DNA from 3 places in the Priestia sp. RMT2NF4 genome. Region 3 is predicted to be linked to each of the others. Evidence: riboswitches for the same ligand, from Rfam matches in the RefSeq annotation. Region 3 holds a riboswitch; each other region holds the start of a gene.
The links. Region 3 has a riboswitch for S-adenosylmethionine ahead of ACMX9J_RS21415 (trans-sulfuration enzyme family protein). Riboswitches for the same ligand answer to the same signal wherever they lie in the genome.
Positions count from the first base shown of each region.

Region 1: another riboswitch for S-adenosylmethionine. It lies ahead of ACMX9J_RS10775 (hypothetical protein); the one in region 3 lies ahead of ACMX9J_RS21415 (trans-sulfuration enzyme family protein).
Region 2: another riboswitch for S-adenosylmethionine. It lies ahead of ACMX9J_RS09880 (BMP family protein); the one in region 3 lies ahead of ACMX9J_RS21415 (trans-sulfuration enzyme family protein).

Region 1 covers NZ_JBLQZO010000002.1:306,707-313,229, reverse strand. Annotated here, with positions in the region: gene ACMX9J_RS10800 (DUF6044 family protein) at 1-982, shown strand, start outside; gene ACMX9J_RS10795 (glycosyltransferase family 2 protein) at 995-1,984, shown strand; gene ACMX9J_RS10790 (hypothetical protein) at 2,092-2,532, shown strand; gene ACMX9J_RS10785 (GNAT family N-acetyltransferase) at 2,614-3,060, shown strand; gene ACMX9J_RS10780 (hypothetical protein) at 3,073-3,369, opposite strand; SAM riboswitch class I at 3,491-3,592, shown strand; gene ACMX9J_RS10775 (hypothetical protein) at 3,662-4,000, shown strand; gene ACMX9J_RS10770 (DUF1540 domain-containing protein) at 4,101-4,259, shown strand; gene alaP (alanine permease AlaP) at 4,576-5,979, shown strand; gene ACMX9J_RS10760 (cytoplasmic protein) at 6,045-6,523, opposite strand, start outside.
Region 2 covers NZ_JBLQZO010000002.1:140,467-146,989, reverse strand. Annotated here, with positions in the region: gene ACMX9J_RS09905 (GNAT family N-acetyltransferase) at 1-137, shown strand, start outside; gene ACMX9J_RS09900 (YjgB family protein) at 165-749, opposite strand; gene ACMX9J_RS09895 (putative polysaccharide biosynthesis protein) at 1,082-2,692, shown strand; gene ACMX9J_RS09890 (hypothetical protein) at 2,706-3,074, shown strand; gene ACMX9J_RS09885 (hypothetical protein) at 3,165-3,323, opposite strand; SAM riboswitch class I at 3,667-3,773, shown strand; gene ACMX9J_RS09880 (BMP family protein) at 3,849-4,859, shown strand; gene ACMX9J_RS09875 (ABC transporter ATP-binding protein) at 4,942-6,474, shown strand; gene ACMX9J_RS09870 (ABC transporter permease) at 6,449-6,523, shown strand, end outside.
Region 3 covers NZ_JBLQZO010000006.1:1,668-8,190, reverse strand. Annotated here, with positions in the region: gene putP (sodium/proline symporter PutP) at 1-777, shown strand, start outside; gene ACMX9J_RS21430 (SIMPL domain-containing protein) at 878-1,537, shown strand; gene ACMX9J_RS21425 (hypothetical protein) at 1,600-1,866, shown strand; gene ACMX9J_RS21420 (trans-sulfuration enzyme family protein) at 1,901-3,082, opposite strand; gene ACMX9J_RS21415 (trans-sulfuration enzyme family protein) at 3,066-4,211, opposite strand; SAM riboswitch class I at 4,283-4,400, opposite strand; gene ACMX9J_RS21410 (hypothetical protein) at 4,567-5,229, opposite strand; gene ACMX9J_RS21405 (hypothetical protein) at 5,299-6,465, opposite strand.

The DNA.
Region 1 (6,523 bases), on a different contig from region 3:
TGATTCGCTTTTATTTCCGGAGGCCCCGACGAGTCGAAATGAATTTTTAAGCTCTACTCTAAGCTTTGGACATTCCGTTCGCCTTGCTTTGAAGAACTATACGCTCGGGCATACGCATGTAATGACGCTTCATACTTTTGTCATTTTACCGCTTTCTTTTGTCGTATTGTGGTTTGTTGCTCGAAATCGCAAGGAAAAGCTTGAAAAAACGTTTTTGCAGTTATTTATTCTTAATCTACTACTGTCGACTTGGTATGCGTTTTGGTTTTATAAAGGTTGGGAGCCGCTAAAAGAAAAATATCAGCTTTTTAATACGTTCAACTTTGCTAGATTTCACTTTTTACGCCCGCTCATTATTTATTTGATGTTTGCCGTTGGCAGCTATGTTTTATGGAAAAGGAGCAAGGCGTGGAAAAAGTTTGTGTGGGTATGTTTGATTTTACAGCTGCTTGTGTTATTTATAGCAAATCCTGAACTTTACTATCGCTGCAATCACGAGCCTTCAGTCAAAGAATTTTATGCTGTGCATCAATTTGATGAAATAAGCAGATATATTGGAAAACCTAAATCATCTTATCGCGTAGCGAGCATAGGGCTTCATCCATCAATTGCTCAGTATAACGGCTTTTATACGCTAGATACGTATAACAACTTCTATCCGTTAACATATAAACATGAGTTTCGCAAAATTATTGCCAAAGAGCTTGATAAAAATAAAAAACTAGAAAGCTACTATGATCATTGGGGCAATCGCTGCTATGTGTTTGTTAGCGAGCTAGGGAAAAAATATGATTACCGAAAAGACTCAACGAAAAAAATCCGTCATTTGCAGCTTAATATCAGCCAATTTAAGAAAATGGGCGGTCGCTATATTTTTTCAGCTGTGCCAATTGAAAATGCTGAAAGCGACGGTTTGCACTTTTTAAAAGCATTTAACGATAAACAGTCCGCTTGGAAAGTGTATGTATATGAAGCAAAGTAAGGGGGCAATAACATGAACAGACCTATTTTAACGATCGTGGTTCCATGCTACAACGAAGAAGAAGTATTCACAGAGACGTCTTTTCAATTAACTACTGTAGTAAAAGAACTGATTAATGAACGACTTGTATCAAGTGAAAGCACTATTTTATTTGTAGACGATGGAAGTAAAGACAGCACGTGGTCGCTTATTGAAAAAGAAAGCTGCAGCAATTTGTTTGTAAAAGGGTTAAAGTTAGCGCGAAATGTAGGACATCAAAATGCTTTGCTTGCAGGATTAGAAGTAGCTCATAAGCAATCTGACTGCGTCATTTCCATTGACGCGGATTTGCAAGATGATATCAGCGTCATTCGTACTTTTGTAGAGAAATATTGGCTCGGGTATGAAGTTGTATATGGCGTTCGAGACAGCAGAGAAACCGATACATTTTTCAAACGAACCACGGCAGTAGGGTTTTATCGTTTTATGAACAAGCTAGGAATTCAGCTCATTCAAAATCACGCTGATTTTCGCCTTATGAGCAAACGTGCTCTTGGTGAACTCATGAAATATAAAGAAGGAAACGTCTTTTTGCGGGGCCTTGTACCATTAGTAGGATTTCGCTCCACGGAAGTCACATATGACCGCAAAGAACGGACGGCGGGTGAGTCAAAATATCCGCTAAAGAAAATGCTCGCTTTTGCATTTGACGGGATTACGTCTTTTAGCGTAGCACCTATACGCTTGCTGACGCTGCTTGGAGGAGCTTCGTTTCTCTTTAGTATTTTGTTTGGCATTTATGCGCTGATTCAAAAATATTTAGATCATACGCAAATTGGCTGGACGTCTCTTATTTTATCAATTTGGCTTGTAGGCGGCCTGCAGCTAATAGGAATAGGTCTTGTCGGAGAATACATTGGCAAGATTTTCAACGAAGTGAAACAGCGTCCTAAATATGCGATTGAAAGAGATTTATATACAAAACACTCGTTAGACAAACAAAAAGATTTGCTGATGCATTAATTAAGAAGCTTCTCCTGAATGGAGAGGCTTTTTTGTTAAAGTGTTTATCATAATTTTTAAGGTAATAGGAGATGCTACTACTAAAATTTCTAAGGAGATCAAAATCTATGAAAAGACTACTTTATACAGTCAGCACTTTTTGTTTTGTTTGGCTTGCTTTTGCAACCATTCATGTCAGCGCTCTTTCGATTGAGAAACTTCCAATGAAGAAATCATCTGAACAATGGTCGGTCGAACTGACAAAAGCGAGCATGACGGGAGATAATCAGCTAAAGTGGAAAAATAACGTCTATCATACATATGGATTAACCGTTGAAAACATTGGAAAAGACGTAGAGCGTGTGCAGGTCCAAGCTTTTCGGCACGAAGGAAAAAATAAGGCGAAATACAGCTTGTTTTCTCCTATTGAAAGGTCTAACTTAAGCAAAAGCGGTCAGCGTTTTCGCTATGCCAATTTTGCTGTTCCTGGAAAAGCGGCAGGCTTAGACATCATGATTAACTGGACGGATGAACAAGGCAACCATCAAGAACATTTTGAATTTAAATAAAAGTCTTCGCTTAGGCGAAGACTTTTTTTTGCAGGAATTTATCTCTGTATGTGGAAAACGAACACGAAAGGAGAGATTGTGATGATTGCAAAAGCTACTGAAGAAGAAATACAGGAAATTCGGACGAAATCTGCTGATGCGCTGTTTGAAGGAACAACGCATCAGTTTCAACCGTCAACTGAACGCGTAAATGAACTAATTGATAATGCCCTTGAAAAAGGGTGTTATTATTTAGTATCTAGACAAGAAAATAAACTTGCAGGCTGGGTTTTTGTCGGTCCATCTGCCGACTTCTTTTCAAAAGCAGAAATTGGCTTTATCTACGAGTTATATGTTTTACCAGAATACCGCGGGCAAGGTCTAGCCAAGCCGTTAATGCAAAAAGCAATTGATGAATTGTCTATCAAAGGATACCCTGAAATCAGACTCAGCGTTCATGCTGGGAATTTTGCACAGCATGTGTACTGTGAACTTGGATTTGTAGATAAACAAATATTAATGAGCCTGCAGGTGGCAAAACGTCCGTAATGTTGGTGAATGTCAGCGAGTCCATAAAACATAAGTTGTTATACATGCGATGAGGTTCGGTAATGAAAGTAAAAGTAAATAAGTAGCCCAAACGGCGCCTTTATCTAGTACTTCAACAGCTCCTCTACCTGTATGATCTGAGGCGGGGGGATCTTCAAGTGCGTTCATAATCAGAGCCGCCGCTGCTAAAATAATCCCTCCAATGCTTCCGGTTGTTTTGACAATTGCAATATGGAAAGTAGATGAAAAAGCAATGCTGAGAAGCAGCAGCAAGCTTCCCAAAAAAGCAGATAACATATATCGTTTCATGTGCTCACCATCCTTTATGAAAGCATACCATATTTTACTTCTTTTTTCTTTTTATTGAAAAGCTATTGACATAACATATAAAACATATTAGAATAGTCAGAAATAATTTAAAAACGAAATATTCTTATCTAGAGAGGTGGAGGGACTGGCCCTTTGAAGCCTCAGCAACCACAATTATTGAATGGTGCTAATTCCAGCATAGCCTAGCTCTGACAGATAAGAAGAGGAATCTTTTTCTATGATGAAATCCTCTTCTTAGGAAGAAACATTTCGTATAGAAAAGGTGATGACATTGAAAAATACACAACAGGCGCTAAGCGTTGATGATTATTTAGATCTATACTTGTTAGCAAAAGAACTAAAAGACGAAACGTGGCAGCAGGAAATTTTAGCCGCGCTAAAAACGAAGCAAAATCGTTCATTTGAAGACAAACAATCCGCACTCGTTCAAGAAATATGGGAAGATTTTAAACAGTTAAATGAAGATATTTCTTTTACGTATCGCTTAATTCAAGAAGAGCCAACTAATGAACAGTTTCAAGTTAAATTAAGGAACTTGAGAGAACGGCGGATCACGCTGAGTCGTGAATTATATTTAGCTAAAAAACAGTATGTTGAACACACGCAGTAAAAGGATCCGCTTGATAAACAAGCGGTTTTTTTGCATGTAAATGTTAGAAGCGTTCTATTTCGGGTAGTAAATAGATAAGACAAAAAAAGGAGGGATAACAGTGGCCCAAGGTGTATTATGTGAAGTGAATGAGTGCATGTATTGGAAATCGGGAAATAAATGCAGTGCAGAGTCCATTTACGTTGTGAGTCCTGAAAGTAGTCACCATGTTTCTGAAACGGAAGAACCTGGCTGTAAAACTTTTGAACCCGCGAGATAAATGCTAGTTTTATAAAAAAGCATAAAATGAACGATGCGCTGACGGAGTTGAGTCGGCGTTTTTCTATTTTTTAAAAAATACTATTACTTAGGTGCGATAATAAATACATAGTAAAAAAGCAGTGTCTACGTCTAATTGTGCGTTTAAACAAAATGATACGATAATTTTTTTGTTTTTCGACAAAAGAAAAGCGAGAGAAAGGTGATAGAATACAAATATACAGCCTAGCTGACTTTTAGCATAAATTTATATGAAAGCGCTAACAAAAAAGCTGTATTCATCTCGTTTTGACAGATTGGAAAAAGGGGAGACGTTTATGCAGGGGAAAACTCAGGGGAAAGAATTGAAACGCGGGTTAGAAGAAAGACATGTGACGCTGATGTCCTTAGGAGCAGCCATAGGGGTAGGGCTGTTTCTTGGATCTGCATCTGCTATTAAATTAGCAGGGCCGGGAATATTATTGGCGTACGGATTTAGCGGAATGATTATGTTTTTTATTATGAGAGCACTTGGAGAAATGGCGATTCAAAAACCTGTTGCAGGTTCATTCAGCAAGTACGCGCGCGACTATTTAGGGCCCCTTGCTGGTTATCTAACAGGTTGGAACTACTGGTTTTTATGGGTTGTAACATGTATGGCTGAAATTACAGCCGTTGGTATTTATATGGGATATTGGTATCCGGATGTACCAAACTGGATTTGGGCGTTATCGGCGCTTGTCATCATGACAACAGTTAACTTCTTAGCTGTTAAGGCATATGGTGAACTGGAATTTTGGTTTGCACTTATTAAAATTTTAGCGATTGTGTTAATGATTGCCGTTGGATTATTAATGATTGTGTTTGGAATCGGGAACGGCGGCGTTGCGACGGGTATTAAAAACTTATGGGACAACGGCGGGCTGTTCCCGAATGGATTCAAAGGTATTTTACTGTCGCTGCAAATGGTTATGTTTGCATATTTAGGAATTGAAATGATCGGCGTTACCGCGGGAGAAGTGAAAAATCCAGAAAAATCTCTAGCAAGAGCGATTGATTCGGTCTTTTGGCGTATTCTTATTTTCTACGTTGGTGCATTATTTGTCATTATGTCGATTTATCCTTGGCAAGAAATTGGTTCACAGGGAAGCCCGTTTGTATTAACATTTGAAAAAATCGGGATTCCAGCAGCGGCAGGCATTATTAACTTTGTGGTGCTAACAGCAGCTCTTTCTTCTTGTAACAGCGGTATTTTTAGTACAGGCCGTATGCTGTTTAACTTAGCAGAGCACGGAGAAGCTCCAAAAGGATACGGTCAGCTGACAAAAGGCGGCGTACCTGGAAAAGCTGTTTTAGCATCAGCGGGTGCGTTATTAGTCGGAGTAGCGTTAAACTACATTGTGCCTGCCAAAGTATTTACGTGGGTAACAAGCATTGCAACATTCGGTGCGATTTGGACATGGGGAATTATTTTGCTTTCTCAAATTAAGTATCGCAAAACGCTAAAAAAAGGTGAAGAGGCAAAGTTAAAATACAAAATGCCTTTATTTCCGTTAACGTCTTATGTGTCACTTGCGTTCCTAGCGCTGGTGGTTGTTCTTATGGCGTACAATCGAGATACAAGAATTGCAGTTGTTATCGGACCACTATGGTTTATCGGTCTTATTATCGCGTACTACGCAAAAGGATTTCATAAACGAAGTCAAGGTTCAGCTGGGACTGAGCAAAAGCTAGTGAAGTAAACGAAAAGACCTCTTTCTTGGAAAGAGGTCTTTTCGTTTATTTGTTCTTACTTTCCTATAAATAATTAGTTTAGGTAGGTTTCAATAATTGTTTCAATATCGTAAGGAGTAACACCTTCATCAAGCGAATAAATAGTGTCAGCTTTTTGTTTGTCATGGACAAGTGTTCCTCTAGCTTGTGCGTGAAATGAAAAAAGATCATAAAGCGTTGGCTTTAACAGCTTTGTCATGGCTTTTCCCATAAGAGAGACCGAACCATTGTTTTGTTCAAGATTATTTTCAAATTCAACATGGTGATGCAGCGAAATATCCGTCCAGATTAATTTTCGCTCTTGTAAATCAAAAATTAAAGGGATGGAGATGGTGGAATCACTAGCAAGATCTACTTTATTTTGTACGGTAGAAGGTTCGAATATCTCGCCGGACTCTATGTGCTGTCTCATCATCCATCCTCCAAAACATTCGGGAAGCATAACAAAAGGCTGGACAGAAAATGAATAGACGTTCATCAATATATAACGGCCGCCTTTTTTTAGAATTGTAG
Region 2 (6,523 bases), on a different contig from region 3:
TTATGCTAGACAGCGGTTTTCAAACAACAAGTCTATACACGGACACGACAAACCCTACGTCTAACAAGATTTACATGGAGATTGGGTATGAACACGTAGCTGATTCAGCATTAGTTTTATTTCATGAAAAAAAGTAGCAGGCTGTCTGCTACTTTTTCTATTACTTAAGGTTTTTTAACTAAATTAACGTGATTTAACGTTTTGCTATCATCAAAAATAAATTCAAGATCATAGGCGCCGGCGTGATACGTGTATCTCGTTTGAGTCGTACCATCACCTTTTACTTTGCTTGTAAAGTTTGGCTGACCTAATTCTTTCTTTAAGTTAGCTTGCGTGATGGACCCTAAATTTGTTTGACGCTCTACATTTGTACCAAAATAGCGGATTTCGTTAATGACATTATTTTGGTCATAGCCAAATGCATATCCAGGGTGACCCATTTCCGCATGATAGTAGTCAAAGTTATTTGATGAACCTTCAGGCGGAGGACCGAACTGATCTCGAACATCTTGACGCAGGCTTTTGCCAATTTTTAAGTCTGCTGTTAATCGCGGCACTTCACCTTGCACCGCCGCATTATAAATTTCGTTAATGTTTTTTACAGCTGTTTGACTTTGGCTGCTTGTTTCTTGAGATGTAGCTGCGTGTGCTGGGGTATCAAGCTGAGCCACAGGAGCAAATCCAAACGCAGCAACTCCTGTAATCGTCGCAGCAGCAGCCGCTTTTGATAGTCGTTGTTTCATTTTCATGATTTTTTCCTCCTATATATAACGATTTAGCAATCTCAGTCTACCTAAAAGAGAAGGTAGGCCAGAATGGTCAAGGAGTCTTAGTTGAGTTGGTAACTGATATATATAATGTAACACGCCTTTCAGAATATAAACGTCAGGTAAGGTGAAAAGCAAAAAACGATTCATTTCTCATAGGTGAAAAGATTTGTTTTTATTCCTTTATTATGTAAAAAAACGTAATATAGGGAGGATTCTAAGTTTTTATAAAAAACTAGATAATAACTGTAAGTATGATACAATAAATCAAGTATTTGTTAAAAATATAATATTTATTGCTGGAGTTTTGATGTATGGAAAAAAATTTGATGAGAGGTACGCTTTTGTTAACAGCGTCTTCTTTGCTAACAAAGATTTTGGGTTTTATTTATATTATTCCGTTTACAGCGCTAGTCGGAACGTCAGGTTACGCGCTTTATAAGTATGCATACGGTCCATATACCTTGATGCTAAGCTTATCGACAATGGGTCTTCCGCTTGCTGTTTCGAAGTATGTATCGAAATATAACGGTCTTGGAAACTACAGGGCAGGGCAAGATCTATTAAAAGCAGGCCTTCTATTAATGACGATAACAGGCATAATAGGATTTTTAGTCCTCTATACCATGGCGCCTTCGCTCGCTGAGCTAGTGATTAACGGAAAAGATTCCTCAGGAAATAGTCAAAAAGACGTGGTATACGTGATTCGAATGGTGAGCTTTGCTTTAATTATTATCCCGCCTATGAGTCTATTACGAGGCTACTTTCAAGGTAACCAGTCCATGGGACCATCCGCGCTGAGTACAATTATTGAACAAATAGTGCGTGTACTGTTTATTTTAGCAGGAGCATACGCTGTTATTCATCTCTTTCATAGCACGATGACAAAAGCTGTTGGAATTGGTACGTTTGGAGCGTTTATTGGAGGCGTAGGGGGAATAGGGATTCTCGGTGCGACGTATCTAAAGCGCAAGCGGCTGATTATGAAGGAAGTGAACAGCGGAAAGAATAATAAATCTGTTCCGTTCTCTTTAATGTTCAAAGAGCTTGTGACGTACGCTGTTCCGTTTGTATTAGTTGGTTTAGCTATTCCAATCTATCAAAATATTGATACGTTTACGATTAACATGCTTTTTCAATCAATAGGGTATGGACAAGCTAAAGCCGAAACAATCAACTCTGTCATTGGGTTAGCGCAAATTTTAGTAATGGTGCCGGTATCGCTAGCGACTGCCTTCAGCATGTCGCTGATTCCGGGTATTACATCTTCTTTTGTGCAAGGAAATTTACGAGAAGTAAAAGGAAAGATTACAAAAACGCTGCAGCTGCTGTTGTTTTTTACTCTTCCTTCTGCGGTGGGGCTTTGTTTATTGGGTAAGCCGGTATATATGATGATCTTTGGAGCGAAAAACAGTCCTGAAATCGGTGGAGTTGTTTTACAATGGTATGCGCCTGCTGCCATTTTATTTGCTCTTTTTACCGTAACAGCCGCGATTCTTCAAGGAATTAATCAGCAAAAGAAATTAATTTTTGGCTTGGGCTTAGGTATTGTTGTGAAGATAGTACTAAACGTACTGTTGGTTTCAAGCTTAAAAGAAATTGGACCTGTTGTCGCGACGTACGGAGGATATGGTGTATCGGTTATCTATAACTTTTATTTAATTGAAAAATCCATTTCTTACCGAGTTCAATCACTAGGAAAAGCCGCGTTGACGCCTGTTTTATTAGTAAGTGTGATGTCAGCCGCTGTGCTTATTGGCAATTATGCTTCTCACTATTTTTTAGAAAATAAGCTGTCTGCATCTTCACTTGCGAGTAGCACGTCTTGTATTTCAATAGCTTTAGGTGCTGCTGTGTATCTAGGGCTTGGCGTCAAAACAAGTTTAGGGCAATCTGTTGTGTTAAATAGAAGAAAAAGAATGTAAAGGAGAGAAAGAAGTGTCAAAACGATTTGTACTAACCGTAGCCGCTGGAGGATGTATCATAATCTTCGGCGCGCTGCTGCTACTAAACTGGGAAAAGGTGTTTGGAGACTACCGTCCCATTCAAACAGCAACAGCCGTATTCAAGTTAGAAGTGGGAAGTCAAGATGTAGCAAAGACTACGGATTCAGATAATGTTCTTTACTATATGGTGAAAAAAGGACATTTAGATGAATATATTCAACTGATGGATGAAAAAGGCTATGTGTTAAAAGAGAAAGATATTGATCATAACCGACTTGTTTTTAACAATGGACAAGAGGATGAGCAAATTTACTACAAGCGCTTTGCTAGGAAGTATACGATGATTGATGGAGAAGGGTAAAAGCCTTCACTTGGAATTACTACATACTAAAATCATTAAAAGAAAACACCACCTTGCGAATAAAAGGTGGCGTTTTTTTGTTAGATTATCTCATCTTAGTTTTACTCTTGCTATCCCTGTTACGATCATACTAGTAATAAAAATAACTATGATTCCAATGTTGGTCGGGGTATCAAAAAATGTTTTTGAAACGGCTAAAGCGATAATAAGCCCAATAGCTATGCCAGATAGTTCTTTCATTAATTTCACCGTTAACACCTCTTAACAATATTACTAAGGAAAAGTCTAACATTATTGGTAAAGTGGTTTCAATTAATAACACATTAACGGAAGAGATATAATAGAACTTATTTGCTACCACTAAACCCTCTTGACCGTCAACAGATTCAGTATAAGTGCTTTGTGAAGAAGTATAGAATGATTCAAGAAATGAGGTAAAGGCTTTAACTTCTATTTTATATTTTAGTAGACTAAAACCGTATAATCCTATCTGTTTTTAAAGTTTTTTTGCGTGAAAAAGAAAAATAATATTGACAATTGTTGAAAAACTATTAATATTGACTATATTACATAAAATAAATAGCTATTGTTTTCCTTATCAAGAGAGGTGGAGGGACTGGCCCTGTGAAACCCGGCAACCGCTGTCTATGACAGAATGGTGCCAAATCCTTAAGAACAGTATGTTCTTGAAGATGAGGAAGAGACGTTTGGTTAACGAGCTCTTCCTTTATATAAAGGAAGAGCTTTTTTTATATTATAGGGGGAGTAAGTTAAATGAAGAGATTTCTTATTTTAGCAGTTGCGCTTGTACTACTCGTAACTGGCTGTCAGTCAAAAAGTACAAAAAGCAGTGGAAGTGAAGAGAAAGGAAAGAAGCGAATTGCTCTTGTTTTGCCTGAAAAGATTGGGGTTAACCCGTTTTTTCAGCAAATGGATGATGGAGCAAAGCGCGCTGGGAAGAAGTATAACATTGATGTAAAGACAATTGAATCTACGGACCAAGCAGCCATTGAAAGTAATTTGCGTGCTGCGGTAGCCGAAAATTATGACTTGATTATTACATCTTCTTTTGAATCCGAAGATGCGTTGAAAAAAGTAGCTCAAGAAAATCCGCAGCGTCAATTTGCGATTATTGATACAGTGGTCGATTTACCAAATGTAAGAAGCGTTGTATTTCGTGAGCAAGAAGCTTCATATTTATTAGGAGCAGCGGCAGGATTGATTACGAAAACGAATAAAGTAGGAATGGTTGCAGCTGATGATATTCCATTATTAAAAAAATGGACGGTAAGTTTTAAAGAAGGATTACAATCAACAAATCCAAAAGCAGAGTTTCTAGTAAACTATGTTGGAAGCTTCTCTGATCCAGCTAAAGCAAAAGAACTTGCTATTTTACAAGCTTCAAAAGGCGCTGATTTTATCGCCGGAGCATCAGCAGTAGGCGACTTGGGTGTATTTGAAGCAGCAAAAGAAAAAGGTTTTTATACGGCAGGACAAGATATTGACCGTACGGAAGTAGATCCTGAGCATATCGTTTTATCGCAGTTAAAAGGATCTGATGCAGCTGCTTATGAAACGGTAGAAGCACTCGCAAATGACAAATTTAAATCGGGCGTAGTGACATACGGCTTAAAAGAAAAAGGTGTTGGGTTAACGTATGTGACTCAAGACAGCAAGACGCCTCTTAGTGACTTTGTAGGACAAGATGTGATTAATCAATTAAAAGAAATTAAAGATTCGATTATTGATGGAAAAACAGTGGTAAAAGATCCGTTAGCAAAGTGAGTTGAGAAGAGAAGTCGAGTAAGGCTGGCTTCTCTTTCTTATTTTTGAAAAAAACCTAAAGGGGAAAGGAGCAATGAATGGAATGAGTGAGCTGCTGCAGTTAACGAATTTAACGAAGAAATACGGTTCATTTTTAGCAAACGATAACGTGTCTTTTACGCTAAAAAAAGGCGAGGTTCACGCGCTGGTCGGAGAGAACGGTGCTGGTAAAACAACGTTGATGAGGATGCTTTACGGAATGGAAAAGCCGAGTTCAGGAAGTATTCAGCTACATGGGAAAACCGTCTCGTTTTCATCTCCTGCGGATGCGATTAAAAACGGAATAGGCATGGTGCATCAGCATTTTATGGTTTTTCCTCATTTTTCAGTGGCTGAAAATATTGTCTTGGGGCATGAGCCAAAGAAAGGTCTCTTTTTTAATAGAAGGCAGGCGAAAGAGGATGTTCAGCAATTAACCCAAACCTATCAGATTTCAGTAGATGTTCATAAAAAAGTAAAGCATTGCTCAATTGGAGAACAGCAAAAGATTGAAATTTTAAAAGTGCTGTATCAAGGAGCAGAAATCATTGTTTTAGACGAGCCTACCGCTGTACTTACTCCTCATGAAGTGAAGGAACTATTAAAAACAATCCGTTTTTTGGCTTCACAAGGAAAAAGCATCATTATTATTACACATAAGCTGCAAGAAGTGATGGAAGTAGCGGACCGCATCACGGTTCTGCGAAATGGTAAAGTAGCCGGCGTCACAAATAAAGAATCTACTAATGCTCACCATTTAGCCAAGCTGATGGTAGGACGAGAATTAAAAGAGCGTCCTGCAAGAGTGCCATCACAAAGCACTTCTCATTTAAGCGTACAAAATCTCTTTTTAAAAGGAAAAGGACAAAAAAACGTGTTGCAAAATGTGTCTCTTCACGTTTCTGCAGGCGAAATTGTCGGTATTGCAGGGGTTTCAGGAAATGGGCAGTCAGAGCTGCTTCAAGCAATTGCTGGATTAGTAGAAACAGACACCGGAAGTATCAAACTTGGAGATGAAGATCTTACAGGGCGATCTGTGCGTGAAAGAAGAGAGGCAGGAATTGCTCATATTCCAGAAGACCGCTATATGTGGGGAGCCTCTAAAGACGATACGATCGAAGAAAATGCGCTGATGGGCTATCAGTATAAAGCTTCTTACTCGAAAATGGGCTGGCTGAAAAGAAAGATATTCAATTCGAGCGTGGAGGAATGGATAAATGAATTTTCGATTAAAGCCACTTCATCTAAGCAAAAAGCAGGAGAACTGTCAGGGGGGAATCTGCAAAAATTGATTGTTGCAAGAGAGCTTGGCCAAAACACTTCTTTTCTACTTGCTGCCGAACCAACGCGAGGAGTGGATATTGGGGCAATGGAACGTATTCACGACGCTTTGATTCAAAAACGCAATAATGCATCGGCTATTTTACTTGTATCTTCTGAGCTGTCGGAGATTATCTCACTATCAGATCGAATTTTAGTGATGTACGAAGGCAGTATTGTTGGAGAGCTTGCAAGAGAAGAAGCGACGGAAGAGAAACTAAGCATATTAATGGCAGGAGGAACGGTAGAAGGTGATACAGTTGCAGAAACTTCTTAAATCATTAATCCAACCAATTATTGCGGTCATTTTTGGCTTAGCAATAGGA
Region 3 (6,523 bases):
GTAGGGATTATTTCTTTTTTAGCCTGGGGACTTGGCTATTTTGGTCAACCTCATATTATCGTTCGCTTTATGGCGATCTCTTCTATTAAAGAATTAAAGCCTGCCCGTCGTATCGGTATGAGCTGGATGATCCTATCAATCATTGGCGCTATGTTAACGGGTCTTGTTGGAATTGCTTATGTGGATCAAACTGGGATGAAACTTGGGGATCCTGAAACAATCTTTATTAAATTTGCTGATGTTTTATTTAATCCATTAATTACTGGATTTTTATATGCAGCTTTATTGGCAGCGATTATGAGTACTATTTCTTCTCAGCTGCTTGTAACGGCAAGCTCTGTTACAGAAGATTTTTATAAAACATTTTTCCGACGTAAAGCCTCTGACAAAGAGCTTGTAACAGTCGGAAGAGCTGCGGTTTTAGGTGTTGCAATTATTGGTATTTTGCTTTCTTTAAAGCCTAGTGATACGATTTTAGGACTTGTCGGATACGCATGGGCTGGATTTGGTTCTGCATTTGGCCCGGCCATTTTACTAAGTCTTTACTGGAAGCGTATGACTAGATGGGGAGCCCTTGCAGGAATGATTGTAGGTGCAGCTACAGTATTAATTTGGGTAAATACTCCATTGAAAGATGCCCTTTACGAAATGATTCCTGGATTTTTCTTAAGCTTGCTGGCTGTTATTGTAGTAAGTCTGTTAACAAAAAAGCCTTCAGAAGCTGTAGAAGATCAATTTAGAAACATGGAAAGCGTATTAGAACAGCATACAAAATAGTAAAAAAAGTACACAAGTTACGACTTGTGTACTTTTTGCTTTTAATGCAAGCCCTGCAGTCATATATATGTACTAAAGACGGATTAAGGAGGGTTTTTACATGCAACATTCTTATTTCCCTTATGAACCTACACAGCAACTGCGCGCAGATACACAAAATAGAGAAATTAAAGTAACTGGTGAAGGAAGTGCTTCAGCCATTCCAAATGAAATTTCCATGACGATTGGAACGCGCACGGAAAACCGAGACGTTCAAGAAGCCTTAAAAGAAAATTCAGCTGTTTCAAATACTCTGCTGCAAGAGATACAAAAACTTGGAATCAATGACCAGCAAATTGAAACAGCTTCATTCACTATAAATCCTAAATATGATTACAGCGATGGAAAATCGACTCTTACAGGATACGAAGTACAGCATTTGTTTAGAGTAAGAGTACAAGATGTAAAACAAGCTGGCGATGTTTATAACGCTACGTTTTCAAGCGGAGCCAACGTAGCGCAAGATCTTCAATTTCACGTTACAAATGATGATAAATATGAACAAGAAGCGATAAGTAAAGCTTTGCTTAACGCTAAAGAAAAGGCCTTTACCATTGCCAACACGCTGCAGCTCCCTATTAACCAAATCCCCATTTTAATCGAAGAAGGCCCCGTCTATCAGTCATCTGGCTCCTCGCCTAAGTTATTAGCAGCCTCTCCCCCTATCCAAGCTCAGTCCTTGACTGTATCCGCTTCTGTAAAAATTACGTACACGTATTAATACTTATGATAAACTATAGATTATTATAATGAAGAAACTAATCTAAAGGAGCTCTTTGCACAATGACTTCTGAACATTTACTAGCAGCTTATCAGACTCTATGGTTGAACCGTTCTTTCGCTTCTAAACAAGCCCTGACAAGTGAAGATCAGCTTCACGAAGCCATTCTGAAAGATTTAAAAGATGAAATGACTCATCCACGCGTTCGGCAAACACCGTATGTAAAATATCATCTTGGCATAAAAAGAATTCTAAACAGCAGTCTTTCCTCTGATGAAAAAGTTGCGCTTACGTCCCTATACACAAACCTTTTAGATAGCTGTATATAACAAAAAAAGGACTTCCTTAATGGAAGTCCTTTTTTTATTTAATTAACGCTTTTTCTTCTAAGCTTTGAAAAACAGCGTTAAAGTCTTGCTTCAAATCCTCGAATTCCTCTAACCCTACTGAAAGGCGAAGAAGTGAATCAGTAATTCCTTTTTCTTCACGTACTTCTTTTGGGATACTTGCATGAGACATTGTTGCAGGATGCGTGAGAATGGATTCAACTGCACCTAGACTAACGCCAATTGAAGCTAATTTGACTCCTTGTAAAATATGTCGTGCTACTTTTTCATCCTGCACTTGGAAAGAAATCATAGCTCCGTATCCATTTGCTTGTTCTGAAATGAGTTTGTGGTCCGGATGACTTTTTAAGCCCGGGTAGTATACACGGCTCACTAGAGATTGTTCTTCAAGCCACTTTGCAAACTGCAGCGCTGTTTTTAACTGCTGATCTAAACGAACTTTTAATGTCTTAATGCCTCGAAGCAGTAAAAAACAATCCTGTGGTCCTAAGATAGCACCAAAAGCATTTTGTACAAACTTTACTTCTTCCGCTAGCTTTTCATCGCTTACCACAACTAGACCGCCAATGACGTCACTGTGACCGCTGATATATTTTGTAGCACTATGAATGACAATATTTACACCAAGGTCAATCGGCTGCTGTAGATAAGGTGTTAAAAACGTGTTATCCACAATTGTAAGGAGATTGTGCTCCTTCGCCAAACTTGCTACTGCTTTAATATCCGTTACCTGTAAAAATGGATTTGAAGGGCTTTCGATATAAATAGCCTTCGTATCTTTTGTGATAGCTTCTTCTACTTTCTCAACCTTCGTTGTATCAACAAAAGTTGTTTTGATACCAAACTTTGAAAATAATCGTGTTAATACACGATATGTCCCGCCGTACGTATCGTGTGAAACTAAAATTTCATCCCCTGATTCAAAAATAGATAACACCGATGAAATAGCAGCCATACCTGATGAAAAAGCAAAACCAGCGTATCCATTTTCTAGCTGAGCAATAGTGTTTTCTAAAGCCTCACGCGTTGGGTTTCCTGAACGAGAATAGTCATAGCGGCCGTTGTTCGTCTCATCTTCTTGGTTAAATGTAGATACTTGATAAATAGGTACGTTAACCGCTCCAAAATGACCGTCAATTCCTGTATTTGCATGAATTAAGTTCGTACCAAATCTATGTTTATTATTGTTGGTATGCATCAAATGCCTCCTTCAAATCTTTAATTAAATCATCTGCGTGCTCAATTCCAACTGATAATCGAAGTAAACAGTTTGTTACTCCGACACGATTTCGAATTTCCTCCGGAATGTCAGCGTGTGTTTGACGAGCTGGGAATGTCATTAAACTTTCCACGCCTCCTAAGCTTTCTGCAAATGTAATAACTTTAACATTTTCTAAAAGTACTGACACGATGTCAGGGTGTGAGACAGCAAAAGAAATCATGCCTCCAAATCCAGTTGCTTGTTTCTTTATGATTTCATAGCCCGGATGTGTTTCAAGACCAGGGTAATACACTTTTTCCACGAGATCATGAGCAGTAAGCCAATTTGCAATTTTCAGTGCGTTTTCGTTATGTTTTTCCATACGAAGCGCTAGCGTCTTAATACCGCGCAATAACAGCCAGCTATCTTGTGGACCTAAGATTGCCCCAGCTGCATTTTGATAAAAACGAATTTTTTCTCCTAAGCTACTACATCGAGCGACTACAAGACCAGCAACTACATCATTATGACCCCCAATGTATTTGCTTGCACTATGTATCACAATATCTGCTCCAAGCTCTAAAGGACGCTGATAGTAAGGGGACATGAATGTATTGTCAATGATAGTAAGCAAATCATGCTGTTTAGCTAACGCAATTGCTTCTGGCAAATCAGTCACGTGCATCATTGGATTTGTAGGTGTTTCAATGAATAAAGCTTTCGTGTTGGGACGAAGCGCATCTTTTACTTGCTCGAGATGGGCTGTGTTGACGTACGAAACAGTAATTCCTTGCTCTGAAAAGATTTCATTTAGTACTCGGTACGTTCCTCCGTATAAATCCTCTGATACAATTAAATGATCTCCGTTTTTAAATAGCGCTAAAACTGACATTACACCCGCCATTCCTGAAGCGAATGCTACTCCTACTTCGCCTTTTTCTAAAGCAGCAATTGCTTCTTCCAATGCCGTACGAGTAGGATTTGCCGTACGTGCATAGTCAAATCCTGTACTTTGCCCTAAAGCAGGATGAGCAAATGTTGATGCTTGGTAAATGGGTGTTGTAATAGAACCTGTTGAAGGGTCACGACCTACTCCTGAACGAACTAATAAAGTTTCAATTTTCATCTATTTCTCTCCTTAACTCAAAATAAAAAACACTCTTCACAGATGGAAGAGTGTTCGTTTATACACGATTTCTCTCATCTGTTAGAACAATACTGATGTTCCACAGGAATTAGCACCGTTCAAATGAATGTTTCATTTGATGGTTGCCGGGCATCGCAGGGCCAGTCCCTCCGCCACTCTTGATAAGAGTTCTATATAATTGTTGGTGGTTAACGTTTGTTGTTACTAACTTTAATAAAGATTTTCTTTATTGTCAACATAATTTTCTAAAAAATTTAAATCATCTCATTTGTTTATTCAATATACTTGTCCTGATAAGTACATAAAAAAAGAGACGACACCGAGGTCTCTTTTTCTAAGGCAAGTGCACAGATTTTACGTGTGCTAACTTCCAATACATACTTTCTCCATTTGCCGTAATTAGTTCAACAATATTATTAGAAACTTCTTTAAGTACGCCAATTTTTTCTGATTGATCCCCTAAATCTAATACGACCAGTTGATTTTCATATTTTTTAAGCTGCTCTTCAAAGTTTCTGACAAAAGGTGCAGAGGCAGGCCTTACTGGGAGCTCTTTGTCACTTAAAGAATAAGGAGTTAACTCATTACTATAAGGGGTAAGCCATTTCAAATGATGTAGAGAAACAAAGACATTTTTATACACTGGAGAATAAAACACAAGATAATCATTCAGCACGCTTGTAATATAGCCATGCAATGATTTTCCTCCTGTTACATAAATTTCAATAAATTTCCCTTTTGCCTGCTGTAAAATATTACGATAAGAAATCCGCTGACTTTCTTCTATTAAGTTCTCTTCTATTTCACGCAAAACCGTATAGTCTTCTTCCGATACTTCCCGCAAACGATGCATGTGTAAAAGAGGAATATACAAATAATCATGTCCATTATACAAAACCATAATATCTAATCCAAGATCAATAAGTCTGCCAACAAATGTCGTTTTACCTGAAATATCTAACTCCACAATTTTATCGATATAATGATTCATACTCATACTCATTCTCCTCCTTTTTCCTATATGATAGAAAAGGTGCTTTATAAGCACCTTTTATGTTCCATTTCATCATGCTTTCCAACGATAATTTTTCGTTTTGATAACTTTCTCGGCCGGTGCTGAAGAGCGTGAACTCGTACGGCGTCCTCCCGTGCGGCGTCCTCGAGAGCGATCGTCTGTGCGTCCTCCCGTGCGGCTTCCTGTACGTCCACCTGTGCGGCTTCCCGTACGTCCACCTGTGCGACTTCCCGTACGTCCTCCCGTGCGGCTTCCTGTACGTTCTTCTGTAGACTTTGCAGCTTCAGTCTCTCCATTTTCTTCTGTTTCTTCATTGTTTTGATTGTTATCGTTTTGCTTAAAAGCCCCTTTTGCTCCTACACAAATGGTTTTAACGTGTCTTGGCTGTAAGCGTAATACTTGATTATTCTGCACAAGTGTAAATGTACCATTTCGGCTTTGTACTAACACGCCCTCTACAGCTTCAGGTCCTCCATTATTGATTGATACCCATTTATGGGAAAGGTGAGCAAAAAGATCGTTGAAGGTTTTAGATTTCATATATTCTGGCTCTTGGCTCACTAAGAGTTCATTTGCAGATTGAGTAGTTTGATCTCCATTGTTGTTTTGATATTCACTCACACTCTTAACGTGTTCAGTATTAATATAGATGACACCGTCGTCTTCTGTGAGTAATACTATATAAGCAGATTCAAATGAACCTAAGACATCAAGAAGCTGACCTGCTTTTTTCTCAGGTCCACCTTGATTAACCTGCACATATTTAGTTTTCATTAATGATAAAGTTCCAGCAAAAGTTTTTCCTCGATATAATTCTAAGTCTGCACTAATTCCTGTAAACGTTTGTGCCGAATTTGACATAGTATCTTCAGTAATACTTTTTACATGCGCTAAGTGATAATATACAAGTGTATATTCTGGTTGATTATTATTTTGGTTGTTTTGGTTGTTTTGATTGTTATTTTCACCATTGTTGTTATTATTGTTATCATTGCTTTCCACTGCTAAGATTAAATAATCTGATTGCACGTCAACCAAATAACCTGTTTTAGATTCAGGACCTCCACGATAAACGGTCACCACTCTTCCTTTTAGGGGTTTGAAGTGAGAAGAATAGCCTTTATCAGGCGTTTGTATATTTCGGCTGCGTTTTTGGCTTGATTTTTGGCGTGGATTTTGATTTTGCTCTTGTTCTTGGCCATAGTAATAGTTACTCATTGTTTTTCCTCCTTATTAGTTATCCTTATTGGTCATTCATACTGTATATATACGTATC